Regions from separate parts of the Pseudomonas sp. Irchel s3a10 genome, predicted to be linked through region 4. Evidence: predicted binding sites of a transcription regulator. Region 4 holds the regulator's gene; each other region holds the start of a gene.
The links. The regulator FliA, encoded in region 4, starts transcription of late flagellar genes. The targets are predictions, from matches to a motif close to CTAAAGTTTNNNNNNNNNNNGCCGNTAA.
Positions count from the first base shown of each region.

Region 1: a site for FliA is predicted at 5,616-5,643, ahead of CKW11_RS02325 (methyl-accepting chemotaxis protein). Genes of this name have one in related genera too.
Region 2: a site for FliA is predicted at 4,211-4,238, ahead of CKW11_RS11955 (methyl-accepting chemotaxis protein). Genes of this name have one in related genera too.
Region 3: a site for FliA is predicted at 4,161-4,188, ahead of CKW11_RS01220 (methyl-accepting chemotaxis protein). Genes of this name have one in related genera too.

Region 1 is NZ_FYDR01000001.1:517,353-524,980, reverse strand. Features, by position in the region: gene CKW11_RS02355 (C39 family peptidase) at 1-141, opposite strand, end outside; gene CKW11_RS02350 (heme utilization protein) at 205-1,188, opposite strand; gene CKW11_RS02345 (adhesin) at 1,262-1,834, opposite strand; gene CKW11_RS02340 (hypothetical protein) at 1,836-2,285, opposite strand; gene CKW11_RS02335 (AAA family ATPase) at 2,621-3,145, opposite strand; gene pnuC (nicotinamide riboside transporter PnuC) at 3,142-3,705, opposite strand; gene CKW11_RS02325 (methyl-accepting chemotaxis protein) at 3,854-5,488, opposite strand; gene CKW11_RS02320 (undecaprenyl-diphosphate phosphatase) at 5,784-6,614, shown strand; gene CKW11_RS02315 (DUF1294 domain-containing protein) at 6,611-7,039, shown strand; gene CKW11_RS02310 (MmcQ/YjbR family DNA-binding protein) at 7,155-7,514, opposite strand; gene CKW11_RS02305 (LysR substrate-binding domain-containing protein) at 7,511-7,628, opposite strand, start outside.
Region 2 is NZ_FYDR01000003.1:425,795-433,422, reverse strand. Features, by position in the region: gene CKW11_RS11970 (bifunctional diguanylate cyclase/phosphodiesterase) at 1-1,557, shown strand, start outside; gene CKW11_RS11965 (NorM family multidrug efflux MATE transporter) at 1,685-3,082, opposite strand; gene CKW11_RS11960 (LysR substrate-binding domain-containing protein) at 3,240-4,160, shown strand; gene CKW11_RS11955 (methyl-accepting chemotaxis protein) at 4,342-6,318, shown strand; gene CKW11_RS11950 (aldose 1-epimerase family protein) at 6,538-7,628, shown strand, end outside.
Region 3 is NZ_FYDR01000001.1:260,839-268,466, reverse strand. Features, by position in the region: gene CKW11_RS28550 (hypothetical protein) at 1-132, shown strand, start outside; gene CKW11_RS01230 (pyridoxal phosphate-dependent aminotransferase) at 197-1,384, opposite strand; gene CKW11_RS01225 (hypothetical protein) at 1,617-2,351, shown strand; gene CKW11_RS01220 (methyl-accepting chemotaxis protein) at 2,420-4,045, opposite strand; gene CKW11_RS01215 (glycerate kinase) at 4,400-5,542, opposite strand; gene CKW11_RS01210 (sugar diacid recognition domain-containing protein) at 5,758-6,876, opposite strand; gene CKW11_RS01205 (MFS transporter) at 7,049-7,628, shown strand, end outside.
Region 4 is NZ_FYDR01000008.1:100,564-108,191, reverse strand. Features, by position in the region: gene CKW11_RS22000 (protein phosphatase CheZ) at 1-370, opposite strand, end outside; gene CKW11_RS21995 (chemotaxis response regulator CheY) at 388-759, opposite strand; gene fliA (RNA polymerase sigma factor FliA) at 927-1,667, opposite strand; gene fleN (flagellar synthesis regulator FleN) at 1,664-2,494, opposite strand; gene flhF (flagellar biosynthesis protein FlhF) at 2,608-3,948, opposite strand; gene flhA (flagellar biosynthesis protein FlhA) at 3,960-6,089, opposite strand; gene CKW11_RS21970 (hypothetical protein) at 6,308-7,006, opposite strand; gene CKW11_RS21965 (DUF6124 family protein) at 7,612-7,628, shown strand, end outside.

The DNA of each region.
Region 1 (7,628 bases), on a different contig from region 4:
GATGTCGGCAAACTTGCGTTCACGAATGCTTTGCACGTCCTTGTAGACGAGCACGCCGCCGGGAAGGGCAGCGATAGGCATCTGGGCAGCCTGGGTCAGGCCGGACAGGCAAAGCAGAGCGAGAAGGGCAGTCTTACGCATGATCGATACGCCTTTGCGGACTGAGGAAAAGCCCCGTTTCCGGGGCTTTCGTTTCGATCGCGATTACATGCAGGCTTTGCAACCTGCAGCGATGGACAGCGAGTTGCTTTGTTGGTTGCCCACACCCGCCGAGACGTTGGCTCCGCCGTTGCCGGAGAAGTTGTTCATCGAGTTGGTCATGTTGGCATTGTTGACGACAGGCGTTTTCCAGCCATCTTTGGTCAGCACTTGCTGAGTGGTGACGCCAGCGAGGCCAAAGGTACCCACGGCTTCGAACTTGGCTTTCTGGTCATCGTTGCCGCCGTGGCCGCCGCCACGGTTACCCCAACCGCCATGGTTGTCGTCTTCGATGGTTGCAGTGCCTTTGGCTTTAAACACGCCAGCGGCCGCGTAGGTGCCGGTAAGGGTGTCGGTTTTGTAGGCCTGCACGCCTTTGTTTTCTACAACCAGGCCAGTAGAGGACTGATTGGCGGACGCGGCGGCAGTGGCTACGCGGCCACCGGATACGGCGATCGCCAGGTTGTTTTTCTGCTGGTTGAAGTTGCCGGAGGACACGTTGATGCCGATGTTGCCGGAACCATTGTTGCCCGCGTTGTTGAGCGTAGCGTTATTGAAGGTCGACGAGTTTTTCACATAGTTGTTGTTGTTGACTTGAGTTGCACTGGAGGCAGCAACTGCAGTGCCGAAAATGAAGCTTTCATCGGCGGTAGCCAAGGCGGCGGCGTTGTCTTGCTGGTTGCCGTCGCCGGCAGCAACGTTGGCGCCCATGTTGCCGTTAGAACCATTGAGCGAGTCGCTGGCGTTGGCGTTGTTGAGAGTGCCCTGGTTTTTCACCACGTTGCCGTCGCTGTTTTGTTCGTCGAGCACTGCCGCCCCGGCACCTGCGCCGATCTGCAGAAGCTGTTCCAGGGTTGGGCCTTTTGGTCCATGGTTGTCATGACCATTGCCGTGCCCGTTACCACGATCATTACCGCCAGCCTGAGCGGCCATTGCCATTACTGCTGCAAGTGCGAAAACCAGAGGTTTGAGAGCCATTGTAGGTTTCATGGTGTTTCTCCGTCGTGCTTATTAGTTGGTTAAGTGTTGGTACTTTCTAATTGCACTGCTTTTGTTGTTTGGGTCAGTCAGCGACCCGGATGCTCAGGGTGTTAGCCATACGGTTCCCCACCCCGGCACTCTGGTTCACCTGAATCACCCCTCGGCTGCCGGTGAAGGCCTGATCACTTGTCGTGACCTGGCGACTGCCGGGTGAGGTGCCAGTTGCTCCTGAGCTCGGTAAAAGCGCCACGTTCTGTTGCGACAGGGCGCTGTCGTCAACGCTTTGCGGGGCAGCACTGATGCTGATGCGCGTCACGTTGGCCATCTGGTTATTGGCCCCGGCGCCCTGGTTCACGCCCAGGATCCCGTTGCCATTACTGAAAGAGGTGCCGCCGATGGTGGCGCTGGCGTTCATCGACGGGTTGGCGGGGGTATCCAGCTTTTGCCTGACAATGGTCGTGGCGCTGGCATTGGTGCCAATGGCGATCGCCTTGGTGTTGGTCTGTTGCATCTGGTCGCCGGCGGCCTGGTTGACGTTGAAGTTGCCGCGGTACTGCATGCCACTGTTCTGGATGTCGGCGTTATTCACGGAGCCTGGATCGGCCATGGCGCTGGCGCAGCCGAAGAGGGCAAGCAGCAGAAGGGAACGATTCATCTCATTGACCTCCGGCCATGCGGGTCAGCGGAGCAAGACCTGAACTCATCGCACGGTTGACGGTGTTGGAAATCGAACCGCCCGCGCCACCGCCGTGACCGCCGCCCATGCCGGGCAGGCCGTTGGGATTGGTCAGGGTGTTCATGCCAGGCATGTTGGCGGTGGGTGTGGTGATATTGCCGCGAATCGAAGAGCCACTGGCTACACTGGCAAATTCACCGTCATCGAGTTCGGTGCTGGTCATCGCTTGATTGATGCGAGCCGAAGGGTTGGCATTGACTGTGGTTGGGTAGGGGTCTTTGCCACCGCTGCGCCCGATCGGAATGGGCTGGACGTCGCGGTTGAGAACGATCACGCCATTGCCTTCGGCCTGAACGTTGAAACTGATGAATGTGCTGGCGGCTGATCCAATCAGCAGAAGGCAGGTCAGGCCTTTATTGATATTCCCCACGGCGGCAATTCCTTCTTCAGTGGGCTGGCTCTTGTCAGCGTTGGGAAGGAGAGAGCGAAAGCTGTGCCGCTTTTGAGTTGTTGTTGATTTTCAATGGGTTGGCGATGCGCCGTGCAGCGCTGATACAAAAGCTGTTTCAGCATTGAAACAGTCGCGCAGGCAGCCACACGGTCAAGGGCGGCGCAAAGCTCTGGAACAGGGGTTTGCCGAAGACTGTTTCACTGACGTAACAGATGTTCTGACAAAACGATGAAGGCCATTGAACTCGCCGCTTTGCGCTGAGGGAGGTGTTTCAGGAATGGACACTTTCGCCCTGAACGGAGCTATTCGATGGATCAATCAGCCAATAACCGCGCGACGGCGTCAAAAGCCTGAACGCGGCGTTGATCCCAATCGCCCTGAATGATCTGCAACGGTTGCCCGTGCTGTTCCAGCCAGTCGCGGGTGGCCTGAAAGAACGCCATGCGTTCGCTCAGTTGTGGCTGGCAGCGTTGGCCGTCGTCGGTCCAGTCGATCTGCTCCGGCGACAGCAGCAGGTGCAGGTCGTAATGCCGCGCCAGCAGCTCGGGTTCCAGCCATGCCGGGCAGGCGCCAAACAGGGTCTGGCTCCAGAGGATGTTGCTCAGCAAATGGGTGTCGAGGATCAGCAATGGCGGTTGCTGTGCCCGCGCCTGATCTTCCCATTGCAACTGCCCGCGAGCGATGTCGGGGATGTCGTTGAGGCAGGTATCGCGTGGATTCTGCTCGATGAACCAGCGCACGTATTCGTCCACTCGCAGGCCGCCAAAGCGCGCCTGAAGGCCAGCGGCCAGCCAGCTCTTACCGGTGGACTCCGGGCCGGTGAGAACAACTACCTTCATCGCTGCAACGCCGGATCGGCGCGCCATTCGCGCCAGCCTTGCAGCGCAATCAGGGTGAACAGGGCATACAGCGCGGCGGTGAGGTACAGACCCTTGTACAGGAACAGACCGACGAAAATCACATCCAGCACGAACCACAGCGCCCAGCATTGCAGGCGTTTTTGCGCCATCCACAATTGCGCGACGAGGCTGAACGCGGTCAGTGCGGCATCGAGCCACGGTTGTGCGGCGTCAGTCCAGTGGGCCATGGCCGCGCCGAGCAGCAGGCTGCCGAGTGCGCCCACACTCAGGCCGAGCAGAATCGAACGCTGATCCAGGCGCGTGACTTCACGTCCGTCGTGCATCGTCCCGGCGCGGGTCCATTGCCACCAGCCGTAGACTTGCAGCGCGGCGTAAATCACTTGCAGCAACATGTCCGAATACAGCTTCACGTCATAGAAGATCCAGCTGTACAGCAACACCATGACCAGGCCGATCGGCCAGCACCACGGATTCTGTTTGACCGTCAGCCACACGGCGATCACACCGAGGGCGGCGGCAAACAGTTCAAGCCCGGACATGGGGGTTCCTTGAGGAGTTGAGGAGGGAGCGGATTGTACCCAAAAACCTGTAGGAGTGAGCCTGCTCGCGATGGCGGTGGTTCAGCCACTCTGTGGTTGACTGATACGACGCTATCGCGAGCAGGCTCACTCCTACAGGGGAACGGTGTCAGACGCGGAACTGGCGCAACAATTGGTTCAACTGCTCGCTCAACTGCCCAAGCTTTATGCTCGCCACACTCGACTGCTCCGCTGCCAGCGCCGTGCTGTGAGACAGGCCGGCCGCCTGGGTGACGTTCTGGTTGATGTCCTCGACCACATGCGCCTGTTGCAGTGTGGCGCTGGCAATCGAAGCGTTCAGGCCGTTGAGATTACGCAGGGCCTGGCCAATGGCATTCAGGCTCGCGCCGGCCAATCCCGCCTGTTCGATGGTCAGTTGCGAGGCCTTGCTGCTGTCGCCGATGACCTTCACTGCGGCTTCGGAATGATTTTGCAGGCGTTCGATCATGCCCTGGATTTCCGCTGTCGACTTTTGCGTGCGCTGCGCCAGCAACCGCACCTCATCGGCCACCACCGCAAACCCCCGGCCCTGTTCACCGGCGCGGGCCGCTTCGATGGCCGCGTTGAGCGCCAGCAGGTTGGTCTGCTCGGCAATCGAGCGGATCACCTCCAGCACACTGCCGATCTGCGTGCTTTCCGCCGCCAAGGTGCGAATCACTTCGACCGCCTGATCAATAGTTGCGGACAACTTGTCGATCTGTTGCAGGCTGCCGTCGATGTTGATCTGGCCCTGTTGCGCCTGGGCTTCGGCATCGCGCATTTCCGCAGCAGCGTGCTCGGCATTCTTCGCCACATCCTGCACGCCGTAGGTCACTTCGTTGATCGCGGTCGCCACCAGTTCCATCTGCTGCGATTGCTGCTGACTGCGCTGCTGAGCCTGAGTCGCATCGTTGCCCAGTTCGCTGGACGACTGGCCCAGGGCGCTGGCCGAAACCTGCAAGTCACCGATGACCCGGCGCAGCTTGGCGGTAAAGGCGTTGAAGTGATGCGCCAGTTGCGTGACTTCGTCCTGGCCATGGGTATCGAGGCTGCGAGTCAAATCGCTTTCACCGCTGGCGATATTGGCCATGGCGTTCACGGTTTCCTGCAAGGGACGGACGATGCTGCGGGCAATCAATATCACCAGCAGGGCCATGATCAGCGCGATAACCAGGCCGATCACCGAGGCCTTGATCAACTGAGCGCGGAACTCGCTCTGTACATCATCGACGTAAACCCCGGAACCGAGCACCCAGCCCCACGGCTCAAACAGTTTTACGTAGGAAGTTTTCGCGACCGGCTCGCTGGCGCCGGGCTTGGGCCAACGGTAATCGACCATGCCGGCGCCTTTGCTTTTGGCGATCGCAACCATCTCGTTGAACACCGCGAAACCGTCCGGGTCACGGATCGCCGAGAGGTTCTGGCCTTCGAGTTTGGGGTTGGTCGGGTGCATGACCATCACGGGGGTGAGGTCGTTGATCCAGAAGTAATCGCTCTGGTCGTAACGCAGGCCACGAATGGCGGTCAGCGCCTGTTTCTGCGCGGCGTCGCGGGTCAGGGTGCCGGCGGTTTCCAGGTCGTGGTAATAGGTCAGCAGACCGCTGGCGGTCTGCACCACATGCTGGGTTTTCTGTGCCTTGGCGTGATACAGGTCATCGTGAATCTGCTTGAGCATCAACATGCCCAAGGTCAACAACATGACCACGGCCACAATCAAGATGAGCCACAAGCGTCGGCTGATCGACACACTGCGCAAGCTGTTCATAACGCTGTCACTCCGATTTCTTTTTCTTGTAATAAATCAACGCCAGCATCCAACCACGTTTGAGTGGTCGGGCATACGCGACCCAAGTCGTATAACGCCGCTGCACTATCAAGGCTTGTCTGTTAGGATTTCGGCCCCGTGCGTGAAAACCTGAATCCAAGTTGATATTTCACGGAATTTTGACCGTTTCGTGTGGATCCTGTGCGCGCGGAATCGGTACAGCTACGCTGAATGCAGTGAACGTTAGAAAAATATTATCGGGGCATGCCCGCGTGCATCGCTCTTTGGGGGATTGATGGATCTTTGGACCGCCTTGCAGGCACTGATTCTTGGAGTTGTAGAGGGGCTGACGGAGTTTTTGCCCATTTCCAGTACCGGACACCAGATCATTGTTGCCGACTTGCTCGAGTTCGGTGGCGAACGAGCCATGGCGTTCAACATCATTATTCAGCTTGGCGCGATCCTCGCAGTGGTCTGGGAGTTTCGCCGCAAGATTCTCGATGTGGTGATTGGCCTGCCCACCCAGCCGAGTGCACGGCGTTTTACGGCCAACCTGCTGATCGCGTTTCTGCCGGCGGTGGTATTAGGGGTGGTCTTTGCCGACCTGATTCACCAATACCTGTTCAACCCGATCACCGTCGCGACCGCGCTGGTGGTGGGCGGTGTGATCATGTTGTGGGCCGAGCGTCGCCAGCATGAGGTGCACGCCGAAACCGTGGACGAGATCACCTGGAAGGACGCGCTGAAAGTCGGGTTCGCCCAGTGTCTGGCGATGATTCCTGGCACTTCGCGGTCGGGCTCGACGATCATCGGTGGTCTGCTGTTCGGCCTGTCGCGCAAGACCGCGACCGAGTTCTCGTTCTTCCTGGCGATGCCGACCATGGTCGGTGCAGCGGTGTACTCGGGTTACAAATATCGAGATCTGTTCGTGCCGGCGGATTTCCCGGTATTCGCCATCGGCTTCGTCACCGCGTTCATCTTCGCCATGATCGCCGTGCGCGGTCTGCTCAAGTTCATCGCCAGCCACAGCTACGCGGCGTTCGCCTGGTACCGGATCGTTTTTGGTCTGGTGATTCTGGCGACCTGGCAGTTCGGCTGGGTGGACTGGTCGGCGGTCAAACCATGAATGATTCCCGCGCGCGCCGCCCGGATGGACACGCGTCCCGTGGCGGTATTCAGCATCTGAAGTTGAAACTGGCAGTGCTGCTGATCGTCTGCGCCTTGCCACTGTTTGGTTCGCTGTCGATGTGGCTGCGCGGGATCTCGCTGGTGCCGTTGACTGCTTATGGCGTGGTCAGCGTGCTGGCGTTTTTCATGTACTGGGCGGATAAACGCAAGGCCCGCGCCGATGCGTGGCGCACGCCGGAGAACATTCTCCATGCCCTGGAACTCGCCGGCGGCTGGCCGGGCGCGCTGATCGCCCAACAGGTATTCCGGCACAAGACGCGCAAGGTGTCGTTTCAGATTCTGTTCTGGGTGATTGTGGCGCTGCATCAGGTGTTCTGGATCGACCAGCTGTTTCTCGGTTCGAACCTGCTGTCACTTTTCTGAATCTCCACAAATCCTCCTGTAGGAGTGAGCCTGCTCGCGATGGCGTCGCATCAGTCAAGGAGATGTCGACTGATACACCGCTATCGCGAGCAGGCTCACTCCTACAGGATCGGGTTTAGAGCAGTAATCCGATCTGGGTCTTCTTCGGCAACTTGCCCACCACCAACTGATGCGAACGCTGCAGCAATCCCTGCAATTCCTCGGCGCCCAGCGGGTAGGGCGGGTGCATGATGATCCACTGCGCCCGCGCCAGATACGGCGCGGGGTGAATCCCCGGGCGGTCGCAATGGCCGAGAAACAGGTCCTTGTCGACCTTGAACGCCAATGAATCCCCGCGCAGCCCTTGCAGGGCGAACATCTTGTTGCCGGCAATCGAGAACACCCGCACGCCGCCCCATTTGTAATCCTCCCGCGCACCCGGCAAGGCCAGGCAAAAGGCGGCGACGTCCGCTTCGTTCATCTTTCCCTGTTTCATAACAGTCGCTCCCCGCACGCATTGAACGATTCGACCAGATGATCGATCCATGCCCGCACCGCCGGCATCACCCCGCGTCGATGCGGATACACCGCCTGCAACCAGCCGCCGGGC
Region 2 (7,628 bases), on a different contig from region 4:
CCGAGCTGGGATTCGGTCAGCAGTCTGTTCGAAGACAATCGCCACGCGGTGCTGTTGACCCTTCCCGCATTGCAGCCAGCCCCCGGCCGGTGCAGCCTGCCGACGGTGTTGCTGCTGGATCACGAGCCGGCCACCGCCCCCGTTGGCGTCAGCGACTGGCTGGTGTTCGACGCCCTCGACGCCGGCATGCTCCGCCGTTGTCTGCGCCATGTGCGTGAACGCGGCATCCTCGAAAACACCCTGCAACGCCTGGCCGAACAGGATCCGCTGACCGGCATCGCCAACCGCCAGGGTTTCCAGACTCTGCTCGCGGCGCGCCTGGCGGAAAACGACGGCCGTGGTCTGGCCCTCGGGCATCTCGATCTCGACAACTTCCGTCACGCCAACGACGCCCTCGGCCATCAGGCCGGCGACCGCTTGATCCTGCAAGTCGTCGCGCGGCTGAAGAGTCAGCTGGAGGCCGGTGATCAACTGGCGCGGCTGGGCAGCGACGAATTTGCCTTGCTGATCGACACCCGCCGCGCGCCGCAACGCGCCGAGTGGATGGCTGAACGCATTACCGAAGCCCTCGCTGAACCGTATTGGGTCGATGGCGAAAGCCTGTTGATCGGCTCCAGCCTCGGTATCGCCCATGCCCGTGCGCAGGGTGGCGCCGACCCGCTGATGTGGCACGCGCACATCGCCATGCAGCAGGCCAAGAGCACTCAGGGCTGCACGTTCCATATCTTTAATGAACGCATCAACCGCAACGCCCGGAGCATGGCCGACCTCGAAAGTGAGCTGCGCCGGGCTTTGCGCCGTGATGAGCTGGAGCTGCACTATCAGCCACGGCTGAATCTTGCAGACGGGCAGATCGTCGGTCTCGAAGCCCTGGTGCGCTGGCGCCATGGCGAACGCGGTTTGCTGCCGCCAAGCGAATTCGTGCCATTGGCCGAGCAGAGCGGTTTGATCGTGCCGCTGGGTTACTGGGTGATTTCCCGGGCCCTGCGCGACATGCAGGCGCTGCGCGAACACGGGCTGCCGGCGCTGCACATGGCGATCAACCTGTCGTTCCGCCAGTTTCAGGACAGCCAGTTGTTACCGACGCTCAGCCGACTGATTGCTGAACGTGGCGTCGAGGCGCAATGGCTGGAATTCGAGCTGACCGAAACGGCCGTCATGCGCCGCAGCGATCTGGTCAAACAGACCATGGACGCCCTTGGCCGTCTCGGCGTGCGTTTCTCGCTGGATGACTTTGGCACCGGGTTCTCGTCGTTCGTGCATCTGAACAGCCTGCCGATCACCTTGTTGAAGATCGACAAGAGCTTCGTCGGCGGCATGGAGCAGCGCGAAGAGAACCGCAAACTGGTGCACGCGATGATCAACCTCGCGCATAACCTGCATCTGGAAGTGGTGGCCGAGGGTGTGGAAACCCCGGAGCAACTGGAGTTATTGCGCGGGTTTGGCTGTGATCAGGTGCAGGGTTATCTGATCAGCCGGCCGTTGCCGTTGGCAGAACTGGTTGAATACCTGACCTTCGGCTCCAGCCAGCAGCCAGCCCTCGAAATCGTCAGTTGAACGCAATCTCCGGGTTAGGCATGAATCTCTGTGGGAGCGGGCTTGCTCGCGAAGGCGTCGTGTCAATCAAAGCATAGGCTGCCTGACCCACCGCTTTCGCGAGCATGCCCGCTCCCACAACTGAATCTCAGTCTGCCTGAGCGACTGTGTACTGTTTTGATGACAGAGGTTCGCGCTGAATCATCCGCTTCATCTTCCACTCAAACGCCAGCGTCAGGCTCACTGCCGCACAGGCCAGCCCCAACGCCAAACCCCACCAGACTCCAGTCGGTCCCCAGTTCAAATGGAACGCCATCCACCACGCCGCCGGTGCGCCAATCAGCCAATAACAAGCGAGGCCGACCAAAAAGGTGGTTTTTGCGTCCTTGAGTCCACGGATGCAGCCCATGGCGATGGTCTGCGTACCGTCAAACAGCTCGAACCACGCCGCCACCGCCAACAGACTCACGGCCAGACGAATCACTTCGGCAAAGGCCGGATCGTTGTGATCGAGGAACAACCCGACCAACTGGTTCGGCAACAGCCAGAACACCATGGCGAAACCCAGCATCACCACCGCACCAAAGACGATACCGACTCGCCCGGACATCCGCGCATCGCTCAGTTGCCCGGCGCCGTAATGCTGGCCGACGCGCATGGTGATCGCGTAGGACATTCCCGCCGGCACCATGAACGCCACCGAAACGATTTGCAGGGCAATCTGGTGTGCGCCCAGTTGCGTACTGCCCATGGTGCCCATGCACAGCGCCGCGAAGGCGAACAAACCGACTTCCACCGCGTAGGTGCCGCCAATTGGCAGGCCGAGCCGCCACAGTTCTTTCAGGTACTGACGATTTGGCCGCGACAGGCCGGCGCGCAGCGGGTAAGCGTCGTAGGCCGGATGCCGGCGGATGTGCCAGGCCAGCGCCAGCGCCATGCAGTTGGCAACGATTGCCGTGACCAGGCCGATGCCGGTCAGCCCCAGTTTCGGCAGGCCGAACATCCCGGTAATCAATGCGTAATTGAGCAGGAAGTTGGCCACGGTGCCGCCGAGGCTGATGACCATCACCGGGGTCGCCCGGCCGATCGCACTGGTGAAACCGCGCAGGGCCATGAAGCTCAGATAGCCGGGCAGGGCGAAGGGCAGAGCGATCAAAAATTGTCCAGCGGCGTTGACGTTGGTTTCGGTCTGGCCGAACAGCAGCAAGACCGGCTTCAGATTCCACAGCAGCAACCCGGCGCCCAGCGCCATCAGCCACGCCAGCCACAACCCGGCCTGGGTCAGGCGTGCCGCGCCGATGATGTCGCCGGCGCCCTGACGGATCGCCACCAGCGTGCCGACCGCGGCGATCACGCCGATGCAGAAAATCGACACGAACGAATAACTCGCCGCGCCCAGTCCGCCGCCGGCCAGGGCTTCGGGGCTGAGGCGCGCCATCATCAGGGTGTCGGTCAGCACCATCAACATGTGCGCCAACTGTGAGGCGATCAACGGCCCCGCCAGCCGCAGGATGGCCCAGAGTTCGGTACGCACAGGATGCTGCATGGTCATCACCACCCATCAATCAGAGGGAACAAGAGACCGTCGATTCTCGGCGCTTGGCAGGGTTTGCACAAAAGGATAAAAAGGATGGGTGGCATGATTAAAACTCATCATGAGTAACCTCGCCGGGGTGGCCGGATGCCGCCAAAGGAGCTTGTGTATGTCCCGTCGTCTTCCTCCCTTGTATGCCCTGCGCGCATTCGAAGCGGCGGCGCGGCACAGCTCGTTCACCCGGGCGGCCGAGGAATTGTCGATCACCCAGAGTGCAGTCAGCCGGCACATCAAGACACTGGAGGAACACTTTGCCTGCAAGCTGTTTCACCGCAGCGGACGCAACCTGCAACTCACCGAGTCGGCGCGGCTGCTGTTGCCGGGGATTCGCGACGGTTTTGCTGCCCTTGAACGCGCCTGCAACACCTTGCGCGCCGAAGACGACATTTTGCGCATGAAAGCGCCGTCGACCCTGACCATGCGCTGGCTGCTGGCGCGGCTCAGCCGTTTTCGTCACCTACAGCCCGGCAACGAAGTGCAACTGACCAGTGCCTGGATGGACGTGGATTCGGTGGACTTCAACAACGAGCCCTTCGACTGCGCGGTGCTGCTGAGCGATGGGCACTTTCCGCCGGACTGGGAAGCCAGCCTGCTGTTTCCCGAGGAATTGATTCCTGTCGGCGCGCCGAACCTGCTGAACGATCAGCCCTGGGATGTGACGCGGTTGGCCTCCACCGAGTTGCTGCACCCGACCCCGGACCGGCGCGACTGGCGCAGTTGGCTGGAACACATGGGGCTGTCCGATCAGGTTTCGCTCAAGGGCGGACAGGTGTTCGATACCCTGGAACTGGGCATGATTGCCGCAGCGCGTGGTTACGGGGTATCGATGGGCGATTTGCTGATGGTCGCCGAGGATGTGGCGCAAGGAAGACTGAGCCTGCCGTGGCCGACCGCCGTCGCCAGCGGCCTGAATTACTACCTGGTTTGGCCGAAAACCCGTCCTGGAGGTGAACGTTTGCGCCGTCTCAGCGACTTCCTGCAAGGTGAGGTGCGGGCCATGGCGCTGCCGGATGTAACACGCTTGAGCTGAAACGTTAGAGCCGCCACAATGCCGGCCTTGTGCCATAACCCTGCTGTTCGCTCAAGTATTCGGCTTTACCGCCGAATACGTGCATGTGGAACCGTCGTGCAGGTATCCACGATTCACCCCCATTAGAAAATTATCCGAGCTGCGATCAAGGAGGATCGGCAAGTTCGGCCAGGAGCTGTCCATGTCTCAACCTCGCGCTCGGATCGCCTCGCAGCTGGGCCTCGCGCTCGCCGTGATACTGGCGATTGTCATCAGCGGCAGTACTGTCTTTGCTCTGCGTTCGCTGGATACCGCCAACCTCGCCACCCGTGAAGAACACCTCGCCAGTGAAGCGCGGCTGCTGGCCGACCAGTTGAGCACCTTCCACGGCACGCTGCGTGAAAGCACCCAGCGCCTGAGCGGGCTGTTCGAGAAGCGCTTCAGCGCCGGTCTGAGCATTCACCCGGATGCACCGGTGGCGGTGGCCGGTACCCAGACTCCTGGCCTGCACCTGGGCAGCGAAGTGCTGAACAACAACTTCAAGGAAGTCGACGAGTTCAAGCAAATGACCGCTGGGGTTGCCACGCTGTTCGTACGCAGCGGCGAAGACTTCGTGCGGGTCAGCACCTCGCTGACCAAACAGGACGGCACGCGCGCCATCGGCACTTTGCTCGATCATGCGCACCCGGCTTATGCGAAGTTGATGGCCGGGCAAGGCTACGTCGGCCGCGCGTTGCTGTTTGATCGCTCCTACATGACCCAATACACCCCGGTGCGCGACAGCAGCGGCAAGGTGATTGCGGTGTTGTTCGTTGGTTTTGACTACACCGACGCGCAGAACGCCCAGTTCGACAACCTCAAGCGCTTCCGCATCGGCCAGACCGGTTCGCTGGCGCTGCTGGATGAGCAGAACAAATGGCTGGTGGCGCCGGCGGGTGTCCAGGCACTGGATCAGGCGGTCACGGTGATTGGCGCTCTGGCCAAGACCCCTGGCAAAGGTCAGTTCTGGGGCGACAAGAACGAAGATTTCTACAGTGTTTCGGTACCGTTCGACGGTGGGCCGTGGGCGGTAGTGGCGAGCATGCCGAAAGCCGAGATTCGCGCGGTGACCTGGAGCGTCGGCACGCAACTGGCCATCGGCAGCCTGCTGGCGATGCTGTTGGCGGTGGGTTCGGTGGTGTGGTTGCTGCGCAGCAAACTGGCGCCGCTGAGTGATCTGGTGCGCCAGGCCGAAGCGCTGGGCGCGGGTGATCTGAGCGTGCGCCTGAACGTCTCGAGCAACGACGAGATCGGCCAGCTGTCCCGCGCGTTCAACCAGATGAGCCAGGCCCTGTCGACCATGGTCGAGCACATCCGCCGCGCCTCGGAAGAGGTCAACAGCCGCGCCCAGGCGCTTTCTGGTTTGTCCGGCGGTGCGTACGAAGGCATGGAACAGCAGTCTGGCGAAATCACCAGCATGGCTGGCGCGGTGGAAGAGTTCAGCGCCACTTCGCTGAACATCGCCGACAACATGGGCGCGACTCAGCGTCTGGCGCAGGAAAATGCCCAGCAGACGCAAATCGGTCGTAGCTCGATGGAAGAAGCTTCGTCCTCGCTGGAGCAGATCGCAGGTGCACTGAACACCACCGCGACCGTGATCAACACCCTCGGTCAGCGTTCCCAGGAAATCGGCGGCATTGTCAGCGTGATCACCTCGATCGCCGAACAGACCAACCTGCTGGCGCTCAACGCGGCCATCGAAGCGGCCCGCGCCGGTGAACAGGGCCGTGGTTTTGCCGTGGTCGCCGATGAGGTACGCAACCTGGCTTCGCGCACCCGTCAGGCCACCGATGAAATTTCCGGGATGATCCACAGCATCCAGCAGGAAACCGGCAACGCGATCAGCACCATGGAGCAGGGCAATGTGCTGATGCAGGAAGGCCTGTCGCGTAACGCCAATGTCGCCTCGGCGCTGGCGCGGATCGATGAGCAGAGCCGTTCGGCAGGGCAGCAGTTCGCGGCGATCACCACCGCGACCCAGGAGCAGAGCAGCACGGCGACTTTGCTCAGCAGTAACCTGCAGAGCATTGCGCTGGCCAACAGTGAGCAGCGTGAGGTTGTTTCTAACTTGGCCGTGACCGCCAAGGAGCTTGAGAAATTGGCGGCGGACTTGCGTTCTGAGGTTGATCGCTTCCGTTGATACAGCCTTGATATAGCCTTCGCGAGCAAGCTCGCTCCCACAGTTTCCGGCGTGAATCACAGATTCTGTGAACACCCGAGATCCCTGTGGGAGCGAGCTTGCTCGCGAATGGATCCCCGCCAATTCTTGGTAAATCACACGATCGCAAGCTCCATTGCACTTGCTGAAACGTTTCCGCAGCGCTATAAAAATGGCACAACTCCAATAAAGGCTGCTGCCATGACCCCGCTCAAACTCGCCGTTGCACTCGGCGCACTCTCTGCTGCTTCCCACGCCATGGCCTGGGATTACGTACTCCTCGATACCAACAAACCCGCGCAAAACTGGAGCATCACCAGTGAGCAGCTCGGGGTGAAAACCGACAAGCCGTTCTCCGTGAGCCTGCGAACCTTGCACGGCGGACGACAGGAAGGTGTCAGCATCGTCGATATCGATAACGGCACGATGAAACTCTCGGTGGTGCCGACCCGTGGCATGAATGTCCTGCAGGCGTCTGTAGGAAATGTGCGCATGGGCTGGGATTCGCCGGTCAAGGAAGTGGTCAACCCGGCCTTCATCGAACTTAACGGCCGCGGCGGGCTGGGCTGGCTGGAAGGCTTCAACGAGCTGGTGACCCGTTGCGGTTACGAATGGGTCGGCCATCCCGGCATGGACAATGGTGAGTTGCTGACCTTGCACGGACGCGCCGCCAACATTCCGGCCAGCAGCGTTACCCTGCACATTGATGAGAAGCCGCCGTACGCCATCAGTCTGCGCGGTGAACTGAAGGAGCAGGCCTTCAAGAAAGTCGACTTCTCGGTCGTCACTGAGCTGGTCACCGAGCCGGGCAGCGTGCGCTTTGCCCTCAACGATACGCTGACCAACAACGGCGATTATCCGAAGGAATACCAGGCGCTGTATCACAGCAACTTCAGTACGCCGTTCCTCGAGCAGGGCGCCCGTTTTGCTGCGCCGGTAAAACAGGTCTCGCCATTCAACGACAAGGCCAAGGGCGACTTGCCCGACTGGCAGACCTACCGCGCACCGACCAAGGACTACGACGAAACCGTCTACAACGTCGTGCCCTATGCCGACGCCAAAGGCGAAACCCTGACCGTTTTGCACAACAAGGCCGGCAGCCTCGGTGTCTCCGTTGGCTTCAACACTCAGCAGTTGCCGGTGTTTTCCCTGTGGAAAAACACTGACACCCAAGGGCAGGGCTATGTCACTGGGCTTGAGCCGGGCACCAGTTTTTCTTACAACCGCCGCTATCAGCGTCCGCTGAATCTGGTGCCGACCATTGCGCCAAAGGCCAGCCAACAGTTTCAGAT
Region 3 (7,628 bases), on a different contig from region 4:
CTACGAATCCATCGACTCAAAAAACTTCACGACGCCGCCGACAGCGAGACCCTGCTAGGCACTCAGCAAGTCGTGATGCTCGGCGAACTGACCGGCAACCGCGCCCTCGACAACCTCGACTCGCCCGCCTGAAAACCCAGTCCCTTGTGGGAGCGGGCTTGCTCGCGAAAAGGCCGGCTCAAACAACACCCATCTCTCAGGCACTGCGCGCCTGCAACAGCTGCACCGCACACAACGCAATCCGCGCACAGGCATCTGCCAATTGCACCCGATCCAGCACCAATCCGATGCGAATATGCCCCGCCGCGCTCGGCCCAAATGCCTCACCGGCCAGTACCGAAACCCCGTAACCTTCCAGCAGGCGCTCGGCAAACGCCTGCGCGCCTAACCCGGTCTGGCGCACATCGACCATCACGAACATCCCGCCATCCGGGCGAATCGGTTGCAGCCCCGGGCAGCCGCGCAAGCGCTCGCAGACCAGATCGCGGCGCAAACGGTATTCCTCGCGCATCTGCGTCACCTGCGGCAGATCACTTTCCAGCGCCACTTGCGCGGCTTTCTGCACGAAGTCCGGAAGGCCAAACAACATGCTCAACGACAGATTCACCAGATGCTCAGCCAAGGCTTTTGGCCCGATCGACCAGCCAATGCGCCAGCCGGTCATGGCGTGGGATTTCGACAGGCTGTTGATGGTCGCCGTGCGTTCGGCCATGCCCGGCAGACTCGCCGGACTGATGTGTTCGCCCTCGTAGAGCAAATCGCTGTAAACCTCGTCACTGATCAGCCACAGATCGTGACGCACGCACAGCGCCGCCAGCTCTTGCCAGATCAGCAGGGACAGACTCGCGCCGGAAGGATTATTGGGACTGTTGAGCAACATCGCGCGGGTCTTCGGCGTGATCCGCGCGGCAACATCGGCGGGATCAACGCGAAAACCGTTCTCCGGCTTCACAGGCACCGGCACCACCGTGGCACCACAGGCACCGAACACACCTTCATAGGTCACGTACATCGGCTCGGCGACGATCACTTCGTCACCCGGATCCAGCAGGCATTGCGCGACCGAATACACCGCACATTGCGCGCCGGGCAGTACGATCACGTGCTCGGCATCCACCACCTGACCGCTGCGCCGCTGATGGCGGGCGGCGATCAGCTTGCGCAGCGCCAAACGTCCGCGCACGTCGGAATAATGCGTATCGCCGGCCAGCAGACTGTCGATGGCGCCGTGGATGATCGGCAACGGCGTGTCGAAATCCGGATCGCCCACGCTCAGCAGCAGGATATCGACCCCCTCGGCGCGCAGCTCCAGCGCTCGGTCATGAATCTGCCAGGCAGCGGCTCCGTCCCCGGCGATGCGTTGGGTCAAGGCTGAATAGCGCATGCACGTCTCCTGATTGCGCGGTCTCCAGCCTTCACCCTAGGTCAAATCACAAACCGCGCCAGCCGCTTTGTCCTTTGGATGAATTTAAAGAAGAACTTCGTACTGTGGTCGATTAGCAGACCGCTGACTACCTGTCAGAGCTGACAGTAGACTCACTTCACAAACGCTCGCTTAATCAACATGAGGAAACAACTGCGGCCCCCTCTAATCGAAACGACGGAGTGTTGAAACGATGACGAATCTGAATGAAAAAATCCTCTTATTGGACGCACCGGAAATCCCCGATGCGCTACCCGATTTCCCTGGCAGTCAGGTTAACCTGTTGCCATTGAGTGCATTGGTATCGCCACTAAAGGTGTTGATTCCAGACTGGCAGTGTTCACCTCCTGAACCAGTGCCAGTGCAAGTACTGTTGACGCTGTTGTTAAATGAGAAACCGGTGGCGGACTATCCTTTTACGACACCCATCGACCCGGCGCTTTTCCCATTTGCGGCCCATATTCCTGAGACCTACCTGGCACAGGAAGGCGAGCACGAGGTTTCATATATCGTCAATATTGGCGGGAATGAAGCCATGGCCGCGAGCACGCCGATTACGGTCGATCTAACGGCTCCCAACTTCGGCAATCCGGGAGAACCTCCGCAATTTCCACCAGAAATCGACATTGAGGGGATCACCCAGCAGTATCTCGCCGCCAACAATGATGAAGTTCTGGTAACCATTGCCACCTATATGCAGCAGCGAGCCTGCGACAGCATCGAATTTCACTTTGGCTCACTTGCGGCGGAGCCAGTCATCATTAAAACGGTGCATGACGCAACTTCACCTACCGTTATCAAACTGAGTGGCGCGATTATCCGTGAGATAGGCTCCGGCACGATGTTCGCGTTTTACAGGCTGCGCGATCGTGCAGGAAACCTTGGGCAACAATCTTCGTTTAAGCAAGTCAAAGTGGACCTGTCTTGAAGCGCTGACTCTTCGAGGTGGGCCGAACACTCATCTGGTTCGTCCCACTTCAGGCAACTGCGTATTTCTCAAATCACAAACCGCGCCACCATTGCATTCAAATCCACCGCCAGACGCGACAGTTCATGGGTCGCAGCGCTGGTCTGGTTGGCCCCGGCGGCGGACTGCGTGGCCAGATCACGGATGTTGACCAGGTTGCGGTCGACCTCACGCGAGACCTGCGCCTGTTCTTCCGAGGCACTGGCGATCACCAGGTTGCGTTCGTTGATCTGATGGATCGATTGGGTGATCTGCTCCAGCGCCACGCCGGCAGCGCGGGCCATTTCCAGGGTGGTTTGGGTACGCTGGTTGCTTTGCTGCATCGACGAAACCGCTTCGCCGGTGCCGTTCTGAATACCGGCGACCATTTTTTCGATTTCTTGAGTCGATTGCGCGGTGCGATGTGCCAAGGCACGCACTTCGTCCGCCACCACCGCAAATCCGCGTCCGGCCTCACCGGCACGCGCCGCTTCGATCGCCGCGTTGAGGGCCAGCAGGTTGGTCTGTTCGGCGATAGCGCGGATCACATCGAGCACCTTGCCGATGTCACGACCCTGCGCAGCGAGGCCTTCGATCATTTGCGCGGTGCTCTGCACGTCATGGGTCATGGTCTGGATCGCGTCGACGGTTTTCACCACTTGATCGCGACCTTCGCGGGCGGCCTGGGTCGACTGGTTCGAGGCTTCGGACGTCGACACCGCGTTACGTGCGACTTCTTCCACGGCGGCGGTCATTTCGTTGACGGCGGTGGCGGCTTGTTCGATCTCGTTGTTCTGCTGTTGCAGGCCACGGGAGGCTTCTTCGGTGACCGCGCTCAGCTCTTCGGCAGCCGCGCCCAACTGAGTGGCGGAACCGGCGATCTGTTCGATGGTTTGACGCAGGTTGGTCTGCATCGTCGCCAGCGCTTGCAACAGCTGTGTGGCTTCGTCCTTGCCGTCGACTTCGATGGACTGGGTCAAGTTGCCGCCGGCGATGGTTTGCGCTGCCAGTACCGCACGGTTCAACGGGGTGACGATGCTGCGAGTCAGCAGCAGGGCCAGCAGTACGGTGGCGAGTGCCGCCACCACAGCGACGATCACGATACCGGTAATGGCGCTGTCGTAATACTCGCCGGCCTGAGTGGAGGCGACTTTCGCCCCCGCCGCGTTGATGGCGATGAGCTTGTTGAGCTGTTCGCCCATCTGGTCGGTGCCGTCCTTGATCCGCGTGTTGATCAACGTACGCATCTCGTCGACCTTGTCCTGACGCGACAGCTCCATCATCTGGTTTTGCGCTTGCAGGTAGTTGTCGAGCGTGGTCGCGAACGTCTGATACAACGCACGCTCTTCGCTCTCTGCCGGCAACGCGGCGTAACTGGCCTGAGCCCTGCGCACCTTGTCCACCAGCACGCCGATGCGCGTTTGCGCTTCTTGCAGACCTGCCGGGTCGCGGTTGACCAGAATCCGGAACGACAGAATCCGCAGGCGCAGAACGTTTTCCGTCACCACACCAAGGTAAGTGACGCTGGGCAGTTGGTTGGTATCCATGTCGAGGGAGGCCTGGCGGATGGTCGACATGCGGTTGACGGCGAACACACCAAGGACAATCACCAACAAGGCGATAAAGGCAAAACCGAGGAAGGCACGGGGCGCGATATTCAGGTTACGCAAGGACATGGTTGGACTCTCGGATAGAGGTAGCTGCGAGCGTCCTTGCCGTCATCACTGGCCCTTGGGGGGCGGGGCCAGTACGGCGTCACTGTTCGAGGGAATCTGTGTGCGCCTGATCTCTGTATCGGCGGCTCTTCAGGAAGGTTTCGTGCAAATCTCAAGTATTTTTCAAGGTGTTTCACCACTGAAACACCGTGAAGCTTGGCCTACTTCTGTGGCGAGGGAGCTTGCTCCCGCTGGGCTGCGAAGCGGCCCTATAACCTGCCACCACGTATCATAAGTCTCACCGCATCAGCCGGATTGACGACTGCTGCGCAGCCGAGCGGGAGCAAGCTCCCTCGCCACAACATCTTCAGGGCGTCAGCTATTGAGTTTAGCCATCTGCCAGACCCGGGCGATGTCCGTCGCCCGTTCGCGCAACAAGCGCGGCGCTTCGGCACACGCCTGTTCCAGGGTCATCGGGCCGCTGGTGACGGCGAATGCCGCGTCGATGCCGTGGCCGTAAAGCTCCTGATAGCCCTCGCCCAAAGTCCCGGCGATGACGATCACTGGCACACCGTGCTGCCTGGCGATCCGCGCCACGCCGAACGGAGTCTTGCCGCGCAAGGTCTGCGCGTCGAAACGCCCTTCGCCGGTGATCACCAGATCGGCGCCGTTGACGGCTTCGGCCAGGCCCACCAGCTCGGCAACCACTTCGACGCCAGCCTGAAATTGCGCGCCAAGAAACGCCTTCGCCGCAAAACCCAGGCCACCTGCCGCACCACTACCCGGCTCATCGCGAACGTCCTTGCCCAACGCTTGCGCGCAGAGCCCGGCGAAGTGCTCCAGCGCCTGATCCAGTTGCTGCACCTGTGCAGCTGACGCGCCCTTTTGCGGGCCGAAAATCGCCGAGGCGCCATGCGGGCCACACAGCGGATTGTTGACGTCGGCGGCGATGTCGAAGCGTACCTGGGCCAGACGCGAATCCAGATCACTCAGATCAAGACGGGCCAATTGCGCCAAGGCAAGACCACCCGGCACCAGCGCCTGCCCCTGCGCATCGAGCAATTTCACCCCGAGCGCCTGCATCGCACCGGCACCGCCATCGTTGGTGGCGCTGCCGCCAATCGCCAGAATCACCCGTTGCGCGCCGGCATCCAGCGCGGCGCGAATCAGCTCGCCAGTGCCGAAGGTGCTGGTGATGCAGGCATCGCGCTGCCCCGTAGGCACCAATTGCAAACCACTGGCCTCGGCCATTTCGATGATCGCGGTGTGGTTGTGCGGCAGCCAGCCCCACGCGGCGTCGACCGGCGCACCCAGCGGCCCGCGCACTCGGGTGCGGCGCAGTTCGCCCTCGCAAGCGGCAAGAATCGACTCCACCGTGCCCTCGCCGCCGTCGGCCATCGGGCATTTGACCAGCGTCGCGTGCGGCCAGACTTGCGCCAGCCCCAAGGCAATAGCCTCGGCAACGCCTTGAGCACTCAGGCTGTCCTTGAACGAATCGGGGGCGATGACGATCTTCATGCGAATTCTCCAGTTCCAATGCTCATCATGCTGCCAGTCGGCCTGCGCATTGACGCCTGTCCGCTGCACAAGCGGGATTGGCGATTGTTGTTCATTTCTACAAAAGCCTATGTCGAATGTACCGACGCTTTCGCGAGCAAGCTCGCTCCCACAGAGGAATGCATTTCAAATGTGGGAGCGAGCTTGCTCGCGAAGGCGTCGGTGAAAACACCCGATCAGCCCGGATCAATCTGCGGCAGCAATTGCACCCCGAGATATAGCGCCAGCATCCCGTCGAGCTTCAGCGGATCTACCCCGCTCAACTCGGCAATCCGCTCCATCCGATAACGCAGGCTGTTGCGATGAATGCCCAGCGCATCGGCGCACGCCTGGCTCTGCCCATCGTGTTCACACCAACTGCGCAGGGTCGCGAGCAACTGGCCATTGCCGTCCTTGGCGATGACTTTGCGCAACGGCTTGAGCAGTTCATCCAGCGCATCATCGTTGCGATGGCGCCAGAGCATCACCGGCAGGCGATAACGATTGAGCGTCAGCAGTCGCGACTGCGGCAGCACATCCCGGCCATAGGCGAGCAGATCGCCGACGCGCCGATAACAGCGGCGTAAACCGGCCAGGCCATCCGCCTGCCCGCCGACGGCGATGCGCAGAATGTTCCAGCCGAGGCCATCAAGCTTTTCCAGCAAACGATCATGCTCAACCGTCTGACTTGCGGGCCGGCACCACAGCAGCGATGACTTGGCCGAACTGACGCACCAGCTGTCCGGGTAGCGCGAAGTCAACCAGGCGCTCAAGGCCTCGACGGTTTGCCCCGGCCCATGTTCCAGACCGAGTTCGAACAGATACGGCACCCGGGTCAATTGCGGTTTGAGACCCAATTGCTGCGCCTCATCGACCAGTCGCGGCGAATCCCCGGCTTCGCTCAACAGCAACGCCAGCAGGTCATCGCAACGCTGGCGCCGCCATTGCTGCTCGGCCTGTTGATTGCGCTGGCCGACGAGCATTTCCGCGGTCATGCGCACCAGTTCGGCGTAGGTGCGCAGTTGCTCCGGTTCGCCGGTAATGCCAAGCACGCCGATCAGGCGTTGATCGAGCAGCAGCGGCAGGTTGATCCCCGGCTGCACGCCCTTCAAATGCACCGCGGTTTGCGCGTCGATCTCCACCACCCGCCCGTTGGCCAGCACCAGTTGCGCGCCTTCGTGACGGGTGTTGATACGCTCCGGCTCGCCACTGCCAAGGATCAGGCCCTGGCTGTCCATGACATTGACGTTGTAGGGCAAAATGGCCATGGCCCGGTCGACGATATCCTGAGCGAGGTCGTGATCGAGTTCGAACATGATCGGCAAAATCCTTAAGCAACGGCGGCGGACGGTTGTTCACCCGCACAGGGTCTGGCGGCAAACCCTGTGCTCAGGCACAAAGACAATCCGGCCACAGGTGGCCGAGACTCTCACGGCGATCAACGTTAACCTGTGCATCGCAAAAAATCATAATAAAGAGAGAGCCGCTATGTCGCAGAGCGCCGCAGCTACCCAGACCATCGATGACGGTAAAGACGCCGTCTACAAACGCATCACCCTGCGTTTGATCCCCTTCATCTTCATCTGCTACCTGTTCAACTACCTCGACCGGGTCAACGTTGGCTTCGCTAAACTGCAGATGCTCGACGCATTGAAGTTCAGTGAAACCGTGTACGGCCTCGGTGCCGGGATCTTCTTCATCGGCTACGTGCTGTGTGGCGTGCCGAGCAATCTGGCCCTGACCAGATTCGGCCCGCGCCGCTGGATCGCGCTGATGATGATCACCTGGGGCACGTTGTCGACCTGCCTGTTGTTCGTCACCACCCCGACTCAGTTCTACACCCTGCGCCTGTTCACCGGCGCCGCCGAAGCCGGGTTCTTCCCCGGTGTGGTGCTGTATCTCTCGCAGTGGTTCCCGACGTTCCGCCGTGGACGGATCATGGCACTGTTCATGTCGGCAATTCCGGTCTCGGGCCTGCTTGGCAGCCCGTTCTCCGGCTGGATCCTCAATCACTTCGCCGCCGGGCAAGGTGGACTGGCCGGCTGGCAATGGATGTTCCTGCTGCAAG
Region 4 (7,628 bases):
GGGCCTGGGCTTCTTCAGCCAGGCCATTGACCACCGGGGTGGCGCTTTCCACCAGATCCATGGTGCGGTTGGCCGCGGCTTCGGTCAGCTTGACCACATAGCCCAGGCGTTCGGTGGCGTCGGTGATTTGCGACACTTCCTCGGCCTGCGGCATGTGCGGATCGATCTGGAAATTGACGATCGCACTGTGCAGTTCGCGTGTGAGCTTGCCCACTTCCTGATACAGGCCGCGGTCACGGGTCTGATTGAGCTCATGGATCAGTTGCACAGCGTCGCCGAACCTGCCTTTTTCAAGGCTCTCGACCAGTTCGACCGCGTGTTTTTTCAGGGTCGACTCGAAATCGCCCTGTGAAGATTCGTTATGCTCCATAGCTCCCCCGCGCGTCATCAGCCGATGCGTTCGAAAATCTTCTCGATTTTGTCTTTCAACGCCTGAGCCGTGAAAGGTTTGACCACGTAGCCGTTCACACCGGCCTGAGCGGCCTCGATGATTTGCTCGCGCTTGGCTTCAGCGGTCACCATCAGCACGGGCAGATGCTTGAGTTTTTCATCGGCACGTACGTGGCGCAGCAAGTCGATACCGGTCATGCCCGGCATGTTCCAGTCCGTTACCAGAAAGTCGATGCTTCCGCTGTTGAGTACCGGAATGGCGGTAGTGCCATCGTCGGCCTCGACGGTATTGGTGAACCCAAGATCGCGCAGCAGGTTCTTGATGATCCGCCGCATCGTTGAGAAGTCATCAACGATGAGGATTTTCATGTCTTTGTTCAATTCGACCTCCAAGCAGTCTTAAACGCGCCCAGCACCTGGACGCGCCACTTCAATCAATCCGGCAAAGCACTCGATGACTGTCTGGAGCACAACAGAGCAAGACCGGTGCCGTTCATCACCGCACCAGCCTCGTTCGCAGTGTCCCCACACTGCCTTCAGCGCGCTCGCCACTCCCCCAAACGCCCCCGCAAACGGGCCGCGCACTGGCTGTGTAACTGGCTGACCCGCGATTCACTGACGCCAAGGACTTCACCGATTTCCTTGAGGTTCAGCTCTTCGTCGTAGTACAGCGCCAACACCAGTCGCTCACGCTCCGGCAAATTGGCAATCGCATCCGCCAGCGCCGCCTGGAAGCGTTCATCTTCCAGATCGCGTGACGGCTCAAGATGAGCACTGGCGCCATCCTCGTGCAGCCCTTCGTGTTCGCCGTCCTGCAACAGGTCGTCGAAACTGAACAGCCGGCTGCCCAGCGTGTCATTCAAAATCCCGTAGTAATCGTCGAGACTCAATTGGAGTTCGGCCGCAACCTCGTGATCTTTAGCATCACGTCCGGTTTTAGCTTCAATTGAGCGAATTGCGTCGCTGACCATACGGGTGTTGCGGTGAACCGAGCGTGGTGCCCAATCCCCTTTGCGCACTTCATCAAGCATCGCGCCGCGGATTCGAATGCCCGCGTACGTTTCGAAACTGGCGCCTTTGCTGGCGTCGTATTTGGTCGAGACTTCGAGCAGGCCGATCATCCCGGCCTGAATCAGGTCTTCAACCTGCACACTCGCCGGCAAGCGCGCCAGCAAGTGATAGGCAATGCGCTTGACCAGTGGCGCGTAACGCTCGATCAACTCGTACTGCGCGTCACGTGCCGACTTCTTGTAGTAGTTCATACCGCTCGCGGTCATAACACAGGCCCTGCTGTTTGCTGCACGAGGCGCTCGACGAAAAACTCAAGGTGACCGCGCGGGTTGGCAGGCAGCGGCCAGGTATCGACCTTCTGCGCGATCGCCTTGAACGCCAGCGCGCACTTGGAACGCGGAAAGGCTTCATAGACCGCTCGCTGCTTCTGCACTGCCTTGCGCACGCTTTCGTCGTACGGCACGGCACCGACGTATTGTAAGGCGACGTCGAGGAAGCGATCCGTGACCTTGGTCAACTTGGCGAACAGGTTGCGCCCTTCCTGCGGGCTCTGCGCCATGTTGGCGAGGACGCGGAAGCGGTTCATGCCGTAGTCGCGGTTGAGCAGTTTGATCAGCGCGTAGGCGTCGGTGATCGAGGTCGGCTCGTCGCAGACCACCAGCAACACTTCCTGCGCGGCGCGGACAAAACTGACTACCGAGTCACCAATACCCGCAGCGGTGTCGATCACCAGCACATCGAGGTTGTCGCCGATGTCGCTGAAGGCCTGAATCAGACCGGCATGTTGCGCCGGGCTCAGGTGCACCATGCTTTGGGTGCCGGAAGCGGCCGGCACGATGCGGATCCCGCCGGGCCCCTGCAACAGCACGTCGCGCAGTTCGCAGCGGCCTTCGATCACGTCGGCCAGAGTGCGTTTGGGGGTCAGTCCCAGCAGAACGTCGACGTTCGCCAGCCCCAGGTCGGCGTCCAGCAGCATGACCCGACGGCCAAGCTCTGCCAGCGCCAGAGACAAGTTCACTGACACGTTAGTCTTGCCGACGCCACCTTTGCCGCCGGTCACCGCGATCACCTGTACGGGATGCATGCTGCCCATGTTATTTCTTTACCTTGTCTTGCATAGACGGAGGCCACATTACTGGCTGCGCGTTCTCAACCGGAACAATGCATGGCAGACCATCGATGTAGGTACAAAAACGGTTCATTACCTCAGCCAACCTGCTTGGTCGGGCTGTGGTAGATATCAGCGAACATGTCAGCCATGGCTTCTTCGCTGGGTTCTTCCTGCATTTGCACGCTGACGGCGCGGCTGACCAGTTGATGACGGCGCGGCAGATGCAGATCATCCGGAATCCGTGGGCCATCGGTCAGGTACGCGACCGGCAATTCATGACTGATCGCCAGGCTCAATACTTCGCCAAGACTGGCCGTCTCATCCAGTTTAGTCAGGATGCAGCCGGCAAGCCCGCAACGCTTGTAACTGTGGTACGCGGCGGTTAGAACCTGTTTCTGGCTGGTGGTTGCCAGCACCAGATAATTTTTTGAACGGATGCCACGCCCGGCCAGGCTTTCCAGCTGCATGCGCAGGGCCGGATCGCTGGCCTGCAAGCCGGCGGTATCGATCAGCACCACGCGTTTGCGCAGCAATGGATCCAACGCCTGCACCAGCGACTGGCCCGGATCAACGTGGGTCACCGGCACATTGAGAATGCGGCCCAAGGTCTTCAGTTGTTCCTGGGCGCCGATACGGAAACTGTCCATGCTCACCAGCGCGACATTCTGCGCGCCGTATTTCAGCACGTAGCGCGCGGCCAGCTTGGCCAGGGTGGTGGTCTTGCCCATGCCGGCCGGACCGACCATGGCAATCACCCCGCCCTCTTCCAGCGGCTCGACTTCCGGTACGGCAATCATCCGCGCCAGGTGCGCAAGCAGCATGCGCCAGGCCTGACGCGGCTCTTCGATATCAGTAATCATCGCCAGCAGATCGCGCGACAACGGCCCGGACAGACCGATGCGTTGCAGACGGCGATACAGATTGGCTTGCGCCGGACGGCTGCCTTGCAGCTGATTCCAGGCCAGGGTGCCGAGCTGCACTTCCATCAGCTCACGCAGACTGTTCAATTCGAAACGCATCGAATCCAGCGCACGCGGATCGACGCCAGCGGCCGCCGGTGCAGGTGCCGGAGCCGGACGCGCCGGGGCGGCGTAAGTCGGTTCGCTCAACGGTTCGGCAGCGGTCAGCGGCAGGCCGGCCGTCAACGGCAGCCCGGCGAACAACTGGCGATTGGTGTTGCCGTCGGCTTCGCCACGCAGGCTCAGCTCGGCCTGGGCGGTCACGATGCGCGACTGGGTCTTGCGCAGCTCGTCCTCAAGTTCCATGTTCGGAACCCGTGGCGCCAGCGCCGACAATTTGTAATCCAGCGCCGCCGTCAGCTCGACGCCGCCGGCAATGCGGCGGTTGCCAATGATGGCGGCATCAGCGCCCAGCTCATCACGAACCAGCTTCATGGCCTGACGCATATCGGCGGCGAAAAAACGCTTAACTTGCATAAACCACTACCTCAGCCGTTGGGCCCTACTGTCGCAACGATGGTCACTTGCTTGTTGTCCGGAATTTCCTGGTAGGCCAGCACGTGCAGCCCCGGGACTGCGAGGCGACCGAAACGCGAGAGCATCGCGCGGATCGGGCCTGCTACCAACAGGATCACCGGCTGACCTTGCATTTCCTGGCGCTGCGCCGCTTCGATAAGCGAACGCTGCAGCTTCTCGGCCATGCTTGGCTCCAGCAGAACGCCCTCTTCAGAGCCTTGTCCTGCCTTCTGCAGACTATTGAGCAATATTTGTTCCAACCTTGGTTCCAGGGTGATCACAGGCAGCTCGGAGTCAGTGCCTACAATGCTTTGGACGATGGCGCGGGATACGCCGACGCGTACTGCGGCCACCAAGGCGGCGGTATCTTGACTCTTGGCGGCGTTGTTGGCGATAGCCTCGGCAATGCTGCGGATATCGCGCACCGGCACGTGTTCGGCCAGCAGCGCCTGCAACACTTTGAGCAACTGCGACAACGAAACCACCCCCGGCACCAGTTCTTCCGCCAGTTTCGGCGAGCTTTTGGCCAGCAATTGCATGAGTTGCTGCACTTCCTCGTGGCCGATCAGCTCACTGGAGTGCTTGTAGAGAATCTGGTTCAAGTGGGTCGCGACCACGGTACTGGCGTCGACCACGGTGTAACCGAGCGACTGCGCCTGCGCGCGCTGGCTGACTTCGATCCACACCGCCTCCAGGCCGAAAGCCGGATCTTTGGCGGTAATGCCGTTGAGCGTGCCGTAAACCTGCCCCGGGTTGATCGCCAGTTCGCGGTCCGGATAGATCTCGGCTTCGGCCAGAATCACCCCCATCAGGGTCAGGCGATAGGCGCTCGGCGCCAGATCGAGGTTGTCGCGGATGTGCACGGTCGGCATCAGGAAGCCCAGGTCCTGCGAGAGCTTCTTGCGCACGCCCTTGATCCGCGCCAGCAACTGCCCGCCCTGATTGCGATCCACCAGCGGGATCAGGCGGTAACCGACCTCAAGGCCGATCATGTCGATCGGCGTCACGTCGTCCCAGCCCAGCTCCTTGGTTTCCATGGCGCGGGCCGGCGACGGCAGCAGTTCCTGCTGACGCTGAACCTCTTGCAGCGCCTGCACCTTGGCGACGTTCTGTTTTTTCCAGAACAGGTACGCACCACCGGCAGCCAGCGCGGCCATGCTCAGGAACGAGAAGTGCGGCATGCCCGGGACCAGACCCATGACCGCCATCAAACCAGCGGCCACCGCCAGCGCTTTTGGCGAGGCGAACATCTGCCGATTGATCTGCTTGCCCATGTCTTCCGAACCGGAAGCACGGGTCACCATGATCGCCGCCGCTGTCGATAACAACAGTGATGGCAATTGCGCCACCAAACCGTCACCGATGGTCAGCAAGGCGTACACCTTGCCCGCGTCGGCGAAGGTCATGTTGTGCTGGAAGATACCGACAGCCATACCGCCGATCAGGTTGATGAACAGAATCAGCAGGCCGGCGATGGCGTCACCACGGACGAACTTGCTGGCACCGTCCATCGAACCGTAGAACTCAGCCTCTTGGGCGACTTCCTGACGGCGCGCCTTGGCCTGGTTCTGGTCGATCAGACCGGCGTTGAGGTCGGCGTCGATCGCCATTTGTTTGCCGGGCATCGCATCGAGGGTGAAGCGCGCGCTCACTTCGGAAATCCGCCCGGCACCCTTGGTCACCACGACGAAGTTGATGATCATCAGGATCGCGAACACCACGATACCGACTACGTAGTTACCGCCGATCACCACTTCGCCGAAGGCCTGAATCACCTTGCCGGCGGCGGCGTGGCCGTCCTGACCGTGGAGCATCACCACCCGCGTCGAGGCCACGTTCAACGCCAGCCGCAGCAGCGTCGCCACCAGCAGAATGGTCGGGAACACCGCGAAATCCAGCGGCCGCAGCGCGTACACGCAGACCAGCAGGACGACAATCGACAGGGCAATGTTGAAGGTGAAGAACACATCCAGCAGGAACGGCGGAATCGGCAACATCATCATTGCCAACATGACCAGCAGCAACAACGGCACGCCCAGATTGCCTCGACTGAGGTCGGCAACATTCGAGCGAGCAGTGTTGAATAACTGAGAGCGATCCACCGGTTTTCCCCGTTCCTTTAAAGCAAACTTTTGACGCCCAAAGCAGGCGCACGGCGGCTACTGCAAGAAGCCTTCCAACTTTTGCCGGGGATTGAAATTGAGGTTTGCTTCAGGGGAAGTGTCTTGAGAGAAGCTGGGCGCCATGGAGCCGACCGCAAAACAGACGCAGGACGGCTATCACCATTAGCAGTGAACAAAAATCAGAAAAACCCGCGCACTCACGGATACCCGGCAGTCAAAATTTGCTCTGGATTTATCGCACCAAGACGCAAATCGCGGCCCACCAGGTAGCGCGTACCCTTACGGATCGGCTTCCCTCCCACGTCGACAAGCGCCTCCTCAGAATCGCCCAAAGTCACGATTTCCTCAGGCTGATGAAAAGGATCTTCGGGGTATGCCTTCAACACACTCAGTGCCCAGACAAAGTAAATGTCCGGCACATCCTGTGGCTCGATCTTCCGTTCGATCTTCCGTTCGATCTTCCGCTCGACCTCCGGCTCGACCTCCCATCGAAAGTCCTGCCCACCCGTGACCTGTAACTGATCACCGACCATGTGAAATTGTGGTTTGTGATAACGCGCCAGTAGGCCGGTGCCATTGCTACTCCATGTGTCGGAGTAGTTGTTGGGCGAAGAGAAAACGCTGACCAACTCTTCAACAGTACCAATGTTGCCAGCGGCACTATTGAATCGGTTGTAGATACTATGGTGGGCTACCCCGTCCAACCTTGGCTTGATCGCATTGATATACGAATCGAGATAGCCCGGCACATACGCATTGCTCATGTGCACGAAATGCGTGAAGTCCAACATCGCCTTAAAAGTGAACGTGCAAGCGATATGATCAGACTCTTTCGCCACCGACCCGGAAACGAACTCGAACCTCATTCCTTCAAGCTTTTTGTAGTTCTCTGGCATGACCTTCTCCTTGGCGAATGTTAAAGACAGGTCAGAAGGCGACTTGCCCGTGAAACCTGCCAAGGAACATGGAATAGCTGAATGCCCATTGTGTCCACTGTCAGAACTAACAGGTAGAGGTCTTTTTCAGATAAACGGAAGGCCGCGGTCTTTTGATTTATCAGGAATCGCGCCGCAATGAACACAGATTGTAGGTATCACACAGATCCCCTGTGGGAGCGGGCTTGCTCGCGAAGAGGCCATCCGCGAAACCACAGAGTCATGAGCAGCACTTTTAAACGCTGGCGTTTAATAGACACCTCCAGACACGCCTTGCGGGCTACACATCCTTGCGCCATTGCCTACAGCTACGCCAGAATCCGCCGGCTTGTGCGCCTTGGGGTCGGGTTCTATTGTGGGTCGGTCGCTAACGAATCAGCGATCGGGTCTCGCAGCCCGCTGATTTCTAGACGCACAACTTCCGTCCTCGTTTTATGGCGGCTGTACGTGGGAGACCTTTGGGTCTGCCGGTTCTAGAGTCCCGGTCTGCGACCCGCGTATGGCTGCCACCTCCCTTTCGTATCGCAGCGAAATGTGGCAGCTCCGCCGACTCTAGGAGCTTCACCATGATCAAACCAACACC